DNA from 2 places in the Paenarthrobacter sp. NPDC057981 genome. Region 1 is predicted to be linked to the other one. Evidence: riboswitches for the same ligand, from Rfam matches in the RefSeq annotation. Region 1 holds a riboswitch; the other holds the start of a gene.

Region 1 (4,180 bases):
TTTCTCTCCGGCACGGGTATGGCACCCCTCGCCGCCGCAGCAATCCTCGCCCCGCAAGCCGCCGGTATGCTCCTGGCATCAAGCTTCAGCTGGCGGTTCCTGGCCCGTTACAAACGCGCCGGGATCGTCTTCGCGCTTCTAGCGAGCCTTGCCACCCTGGTAGCCAAGGACGTGTTCGTCCAACGCTTCGACTCCGCCACGGCGGCACTGGCGGTCGCCGTCGTCGGGCTCCTCCAAGGGATCGCGACCGGCCTGGTCGTGGCACCCAACCAGACCCTGACGCTGGGTCACGCACCGCTCGGAGCTGCCGGTGTCGCAGCCGGTTTCTACCAGCTCAGCCAGCGCTTCGCCGCCGCGCTCTGTTCAGCCGCCGCGGCGGGCATGTTCCTGCAAGCGCACGGAGCCGTCACCGGCGGAGCCGCGAAAGAAGCCTTCCACCAGGGCATCCTCCTGTGCTGCATCCTGCTGGGCGTCGCAGTCGTGGCCGGCATCCTCGATTGGCTCCGCGAGGCGCGCCCCACCAAGGCGGCCACCACAAAGGCGGCCAGGCCCGAAAACGGAAGTGCCGCCGTCGTGCCTTCCATAGAGGAAAGCACGACGACGGCAACGGAACCGCTGGCGCCGGGCCGGGATTCCGGAAGTACGACGGCGGGAGGAACCAGCCGTGCGGACGTTACCAAGCCCGTGGACGCCTAGGCGGATTCAGCCGGCGGGGCAGTAGGTCCGGTGGTGGGGACGCCGGCGTCGCGAAGTGCCGGGAAGCCGCCGTCGACGTGGACGGCGTTGGCGTAGCCGAGGACTTTCAGTTTCTCGGCAACAGGACGCGAGCCGTTGACCGAACCGCAGAACACCACGATCTTCTGGTCGGTGCCGGTGACGTAGGGGAGGCGGTGCGCAGATTCGGGAGCGAAGTCCTCTTCCACGTGTTCGCGGTTCACCACCACCGCGCCGGGAACTGCGCCGGTGCTGGCACGCCCGCCTTCGCTGCGGACATCGATCAGCAGGACGCCGTCCTGAATCAGGGCGGCCGCTTCCTCTGCGGTGATGAGCTGGGTATCTTCCTGGATTTCGGTGGTCATTGCTGCTCCTTTAGTAGTTGGGTGATTGGCAAGGTCTAGAGTCCCCAAGCTTCGGCGAGCAACTGGTAGGAGTTCTCGCGGTCGGCGGGGTCGTGGGCAATGGTGGTGATGAGCAGTTCCTGGGCTCCGGTGGCACGTTGGAGGGTGCGCAAGCTTTTGGTGACCTGCCCGGGGTCGCCGACGAACCGGGTGTCAAGGCGGTCCTTGATCAGCTCGGCTGCTTCGGCGTCCAAGGTGAACTCAGCGGCGTCGTCCGGTGAGGGGTAAGGGATGGCACCCTGTCCGCTGCGGATGCCGTGGACCCACTGGGCGTATCCACGGCCGATGCGGCGGGCGCTGAATTCGTCGGGCGCAACCAAGACATCTGCCGAGACGATGACATGCGGTTCCTGCAGCGTTTCCGAGGGCTTGAAGTGGGCACGGTATTCGGCGATCGAGTCCAGCACTGTCGCTGGAGCTACGTGGTAGTTGGCTCCGAACGGCAGGCCCAGCTTGCCCGCGAGCCTGGCACTGGGGCCGGCCGTGGACCCGTGGATCCAGAACTGCGGAGACTGGCCCAGGGCGGGAGTGGCCGTGACTTCCTCACCGTGTTTGGTGCGGTATTCCCCGGTGAAGAAGCCGATGATGTCCTGGACGTCGTTCTCGAAGTTGTCTGTGTCGCCCGGGAACCGACCCAGGAGTTCGCTTTGCAGGCGGAACTTGCGGGGAAGGACTGCGCCGAAAATTGGGCGGGCGGCGGGGACGACGAGACCGTCCACTACGCGCTCCGCCGACTGGTCCGCAGCGGGAGCCGGCTGGCCCGGCGCCGGTTCGCTCGGAGACTTGGGCGGGCCGGAACGGCCAAAACCCAGGTCCAGGCGGTCCGGGAACACCGACGCCAGGGTCCCGATGCTCTCCGCGATCTGCAACGGCCGGTAGTTGCCCAAAAGCGTGGCCGCCGTACCTACCCTGATCGTCTTTGTTGCCGCAGCCACGAGCCCGGCCAGCACATGCGGCGCGGAACCGGCGACGCCGTCATTGAGGTGGTGCTCGGCCAGCCAGTAGCGGGAGTATCCCGCGGCTTCGGCTGCGACGGACAGGGCAACGGTGCTGCGCAGGGCGTCGCCGGAGCTCTGGTTGGCTGACACCGGGCTGAGGTCAAGAACTGACAAGGGGATAACGGAAGGCTTCGGCATGTCACGACACTACGGAGCGGAAGGGGCGCACCAAAGCCCGTTTGTCACCCGGCTCAACTGGACTCAACGCGGCTCAACCCGGCGCAATGGAAGGTCATACGGGCCCGCAGATCCACCGAAAAATGACGAACTTGGCAGCCGCTTGACGCGCTGTTTCCCGCGTTGACGCTTCAAGTCAGGGGCGTTTGTACATTCCTTGGAGCTGCTCCTAGATTCAATTCCAGGTCAAGAGTCAGCGCGCCAAGGACCGGCTCGCGCTGCGGCAACCCTCAGGCATTAAGTGGCGGGGTGCTCCGGAAACAGACCTGGCCGCGACTGCGGCAAGTGAATGTCAACCCGGCCGCGCTGCGGCCTGTGAAAGAGAGAAACATGCCTTCCAAACCTGATTTCCGTTCGCGTGTTGTTGCTTTGGAGCTCGACGGCGATGGAGCCCACCCGGCTGCGTGGCGAAAGGCCCTCCATGATCCGCAGGCACTGTTGGGGGGCCAGCGGATCCGTGAGACTGTCCAGGCAGCAGACATCGCGGGTTTCCATCTGGCAACGTTCAAGGACAGCCGTGTGGTGGATGACGGCACCTCCGGGGTTCCTACCCGTATCGACGCCGTCCAACGCGCAGCTTTCGCCGCACCGATCACCCGCTCCCTGGGGCTGGTTCCGGAAGTGGGAACGCTCTTCACCGAGCCGTTCCACGTCGCCACCCAGCTCGCCAGCCTGGACTACTCTTCCCAGGGACGCGCCGGCTGGTTGGTAAATGCGGACAATTTCGTGGAGGAGGCCCGTTCCGTGGGTCGCGCGCCGCTGTCCCGGGAAGAAACAGCAAGCGAGGCAGCGGACGTGGTCCAGGCCAACCGCAGGCTCTGGGACTCCTGGGAGGACGACGCCGTCATCCGCGACGTTGCCACAGGCCGCTACCTGGACCGCGACAAACTGCACTACGCCAACTTCGAAGGGGAGCGGTTCTCCGTAAAGGGTCCGTCCATCATCCCGCGCCCGCTTCAGGGCCAGCTGGTGGTGTTCGCCCCCACGGAACTGATTCCCGCCGTCGAAGCCGACGTAGCCTTGGTCTCCGCGGACTCCTCCGACGAGCTCGCGCAGGCAGCCCAGGCGGCAACAGCCTCAGGGGCGCAGCGGACGTTGGTCGAGCTCGACGTCGTGCTGGACGCCCGCGGGCAAAGGGCCGCCGAGCGGCTGGCCGAGTTGGATGCCCACGAGCAATGGGTGGGCGGCGCACGCTACGTGGGAGATGCCCGGGGGCTCGTGGAACTCCTCACCGCCCTCTTCGCAGCCACGGACGGCGTTCGCCTGAGGCCGGCCGTCCTCGACATCGATCTGCCGGAACTGGCGTACAAGGTGTTGCCTGGACTGCACGAGTCAGGGCTTGTGACGCCCCCAACGCCGGGCACCACGCTGCGCGAGACCCTCCACCTTCCACGCCCAGTCAACCGCTACGCCGCGGCCTGAAACGCCCGCCAAGAAGCCAGAGAGAGCATCAGATGACCAATCACCACCGCATTGCAGGCAACGGGCAGATCCAGTTCGGAGTCTTCTTCCAGGGCGTCAACCACACCACGGTCTGGAAAGACGAAGCCAGTGGCTCGCAGACCGATTTCGAATCCTTCCGCCGCGTGGCCCAGACCGCCGAACGTGGCCTGTTCACCGCGTTTTTCCTTGGCGAGGGCCTCCGCCTCCGCGAACACCTGGGGAAGATCCACGATCTCGACGTCGCCGGCCGCCCTGACGCGCAGACGGCGTTGGCCGCGCTCGCCGCCATCACCACCAATATCGGCCTGGTGGCTACCCAGAACACCACCTACAACGACCCCGCGGACCTTGCCCACCGCCTCGCCAGCCTGGACCTGTTGTCGGGCGGCCGGGCCGCGTGGAACATCGTCACGACGGACAACGCATGGACCGGAGCCAACTTCA
Region 2 (4,180 bases), on a different contig from region 1:
GCCTGGTCCGGGTGGAGGAACGCAGGACGCTGCTTCGCCGCAGCGCGGACGACACAGATCCGATTGAACGCGTAGTGGTCGCCAACGCCGACCAACTGGTGGTGGTTGTTGCAGCAGCCAATCCGGAACCACGCACCGGATTCATCGACCGCGCCCTCGTGGCGGCGTACGACGCCGGCATTGAGCCCCTGCTGCTGATCACCAAGGCCGACGTCAAAGATCCCACTGAGTTGCTGGCGAACTACCTCAGCCTCGATTTTCCCGTGATCATCAGCCGCACCGCCGATTCTGAAGCGAGCGGCATCGATGCACGCTCCGATGACGGCTTGTCAGCGCGGTTGGACCGGGATGCGGTGTCCCAACTCCGGTCCTATCTGGGTGGGAAAGTCACCGTCATGCTGGGCCACTCCGGCGTGGGTAAGTCCACCATGGTCAACGCCCTGACCGGAGCTGAACGTGCCACCGGCGGCGTGAACGCAGTGACCGGCCGGGGCCGGCACACGTCCTCGTCAGCCTTGGCCCTCAAATTGGCCGATGCACCGTCCGGAAGTTGGATCATTGACACCCCGGGCATCCGTTCGTTCGGCCTGGCCCACGTGGATCCTGACCGGATATTGCACTCCTTCCCGGATCTCGAGCCTGGAACAGAGACGTGCGACCGCGGCTGCAAGCATGACGCTACCGCTGTGAACTGCGGATTGGATGCGTGGGTCAACGATGGCCATGCGGGACCATCCGGTGTGGCACGCCTTGCGTCCCTGCGACGCCTCCTGGGCGCGGATCCCCGCCTGGAAGCCAAGGAAGCCAAGGAACTGGGCACAGTTAACTGACAGTCATGCCCTGACCTCCCCACCGCCGCGCGCGTTTCAGGATAGTTTGGTGGCATGACCCAACCCGCTTCCACCTACAACGACGACCTGCGCCTTGCCCACGTCCTGGCCGATTCCGTCGACGCCCAGACCATGGATCGCTTCAAGGCCCTGGACCTGCAGATCGAAACCAAGCCCGACCTCACACCTGTCACCGATGCGGACAAGGCCGCTGAGGAAGCCATCCGCGGTCAGTTGTCGCGCTCGCGTCCCCGTGATGCGGTCCTTGGCGAAGAATTCGGCAGCAGCGGTCACGGCTCGCGACGTTGGATCATCGACCCCATCGATGGCACAAAGAACTTTGTCCGGGGTGTTCCAGTGTGGGCAACGCTGATTGCGCTGGTGGACGAAGGCGAACCCGTTGTAGGCGTGGTCAGCGCTCCCGCCCTGGGCAAGCGCTGGTGGGCAGCCAAGGACATGGGCGCCTACATGGGCCGGTCCCTGGCATCGGCAACCCGCCTGAAGGTCTCCAACGTTTCCCGCCTCGCCGATGCCTCCATGTCCTACTCCAGCCTCTCCGGCTGGAAAGAACGTGGAAACCTGGACGAGTTCCTGGGGCTCTCCGAGGACCTCTGGCGCACCCGCGCCTATGGTGACTTCTGGTCCTATTGCATGGTGGCCGAAGGAGCTGTGGACATCGCCTGCGAGCCCGAATTGAATCTTTACGACATGGCCGCTCTTGTTCCCATCGTCACCGAGGCCGGGGGACGCTTTACCTCCCTTGAAGGGGAAGACGGCCCGTTCGGCGGCAACGCCCTTGCCACAAACTCCATTCTGCATTCAGAAGTCCTGAAGCGACTCAACCCCGGATTGGACGACCTCCTTCAGCCTCCGGCCTGACTCCTGCCACCTTTGCGTGTATCGAATATTCGACGGCGGTTGCCCCGGTTTTGGGGCAGCCGCCGCTTTTTATTCGCAGGAACCCACGATTTTCAATCCCACGTAACAAACGGCTTAACAAAACTCCGAGGCTTTGGACCCTTCCACGGACGTGCCTTAGCCTTTTTTACAGGTCACGAGTGCCAGCGCTAAACCCCGGTTAGCTGGCCGGCAACCCTCCATTCGCGGTGGGGTGCCCCGGGTGACGACCCGGCCGGTCCGGAACGGATGCGGCAAGCGCGGATCCCCTGAGGGGGTCCCTCTTGAGTGAGGTCCCATGAGCACTGCCACGTTCAACTCAAACATCATTTCTTCCTTCATCGACGAGTCCCCCACTGCTGCCGCAGCCCGTCCGCTCGCCGCCGTCACCGGCGCGGAACTGCAGGCTCCCTTGATCCAAGGTGGCCACGTCCGCTACGCCAACCTTGACTATGGTGCGTCGGCTCCGGCACTGACGATTGTTTCCGCCTACCTCAACGAGGTCCTGCCCTACTACGCGAGCGTTCACCGCGGGGCTGGATTCGCTTCGCAAATCAGCACGTCGGTCTACGAAAACTCACGGAACATCGTCCGTGAGTTCGTCGGTGGACGTGACGATGACTCCGTGATCTTCACCCGGAACACCACGGACTCGCTGAATCTGTTGGCTGGCTGCCTGCCCCACGTCAATGGCCAGTTCGCTGGCGAGGTCCTGTACTTGGACATTGAGCATCACGCGAACCTCCTGCCCTGGCAGGGAGTCCCGCACCGCAGCGTCGTTGCGGAGTCCACCCTGGCCGGCACCGTAGACAAGATTGAAGCCGAACTGGCCCAGGGCGGTATCAGCCTGCTCGCAGTAACCGGTGCCTCGAACGTCACCGGTGAGATCCTGCCGATTGCCCGGCTGGCCTCCCTGGCGCACCAGTACGGTGCGAGGATCGTCGTGGATGCTGCCCAGTTGGCCCCACACCGCCGCGTCAACATCGCTGAGGCGGACGTGGACTACATCGTGTTCTCCGGACATAAGCTCTACGCGCCGTTCGGTGCAGGAGTCGTTGTTGGTCGCCCGGACTGGCTCGACGCCGGCGTCCCGCACCTGGCAGGTGGCGGCGCTGTCCGTGAGGCCCGCCTGGATTCGGTCAGCTGGGCCACGGGTCCGGCCCGGCACGAAGGCGGCTCCCCCAACGTTCTCGGAGCTGCGACGCTCGCCCGAGCCACCCAGGTCCTCGCTGGCTTGGACGAGGACGCCTGGCACGCTCACGAAGCCGGCATCCGCAGCTACCTCGTTGAGGGCCTGGAAGCCATCGACGGCGTAACGGTCCACCGGATCTTCAGCGACTCCGAGGACACCATCGGCGTGGTCAACTTCTCCGTCGAAGGATTCGACGCAGGGCTGGTCGCCGCGTATCTGGCCGCCGAGCACGGAGTAGGCCTCCGCGATGGCCGTTTCTGCGCGCACCCTTTGCTCAAGCGCCTGGGTCTGCCGTCGGGATCCCTGCGGGCAAGCTTCGGAGTCGGCTCCCGGTTGGAGGACGCCACCAGGTTGCTCGCCGGCATCCAGGAACTCAAGCGCAACGGCTTGGGCTGGGACTACGTTGTTGACGAAGGGCGCTGGGTTCCCGCCAACGACCACCGCAGTTACCCCGAGTGGGCGCCCAATACCCCGGGAACCGCAGGGGCAGCTCCCTGCACTGTCGACTAAAGGGTCACGGTCGGCCGGTAGGCACGGCTGACCAAGCGCGATTCCCGGACCGAGGGTAAATTCGTAGGGTATCTTTTGGCTATCCCGTGAAGGAGTCCCGCGTGTCCCTGCGCACACCCGAAGGCGCTCCCGGCATACCCGGCCCCGCCGGACCCCGTGGACCAAAGCTCCATGCCTCGCGTCGGCACGAGCTAGGCCGGAGCTTCCAGGACGGCGGCGAGCACTACGACCGTGTGCGGCCCGGATATCCGCAGGACTCCGTGGACTGGCTCGTACCCGAGGGGTCCACAACCGCAGCAGATCTCGGCGCGGGTACGGGCAAGTTCACCGCCCTTTTGGCTGGACGCGGACTTGAGGTTGCCGCCGTCGATCCTTCCACCGACATGTTGGAGCAACTGCGCAATGCCTATCCCGACGTTCATGCAGCGGAGGGAACGGCCGAGGCAACAGGGCTGGCGGACTCAGCATTCGACGTCGTCAGCGTTGCCCAGGCCTGGCACTGGTGCGAACCTCTCACAGCGAGCACGGAAATCGCACGAATCCTCCGCCCCCACGGCGTCTTGGGCCTGATCTGGAACCAGTTGGACACTTCGGTTCCCTGGGTCCACCGACTTTCGCGCATCATGCATGCCGGGGATGTCCACAAGCCGGGATTCCGGCCAGTTATCGGCCCGGAATTCCAGGGGTTGGAACGCCACCTCACTGAGTGGGAGGATCCGTTGTCACCGGAAGACATCATGGAGCTGACCAA

What was found. Region 1 has a riboswitch for S-adenosylmethionine ahead of ACFVSI_RS04915 (LLM class flavin-dependent oxidoreductase). Riboswitches for the same ligand answer to the same signal wherever they lie in the genome.
Region 2: linked by a shared signal. The riboswitch ahead of ACFVSI_RS10140 (aminotransferase class V-fold PLP-dependent enzyme) and the one ahead of ACFVSI_RS04915 (LLM class flavin-dependent oxidoreductase) in region 1 are both predicted to bind S-adenosylmethionine.

What each region holds. Positions count from the first base shown of each region.
Region 1 is NZ_JBHVQI010000003.1:46,428-50,607, reverse strand. It holds gene ACFVSI_RS04930 (MFS transporter) at 1-696, shown strand, start outside; gene ACFVSI_RS04925 (rhodanese-like domain-containing protein) at 693-1,079, opposite strand; gene ACFVSI_RS04920 (LLM class flavin-dependent oxidoreductase) at 1,115-2,254, opposite strand; SAM riboswitch class IV at 2,478-2,587, shown strand; gene ACFVSI_RS04915 (LLM class flavin-dependent oxidoreductase) at 2,624-3,715, shown strand; gene ACFVSI_RS04910 (NtaA/DmoA family FMN-dependent monooxygenase) at 3,748-4,180, shown strand, end outside.
Region 2 is NZ_JBHVQI010000008.1:100,446-104,625, reverse strand. It holds gene ACFVSI_RS10150 (ribosome small subunit-dependent GTPase A) at 1-830, shown strand, start outside; gene hisN (histidinol-phosphatase) at 885-1,709, shown strand; SAM riboswitch class IV at 1,881-1,994, shown strand; gene ACFVSI_RS10140 (aminotransferase class V-fold PLP-dependent enzyme) at 2,026-3,429, shown strand; gene ACFVSI_RS10135 (class I SAM-dependent methyltransferase) at 3,531-4,180, shown strand, end outside.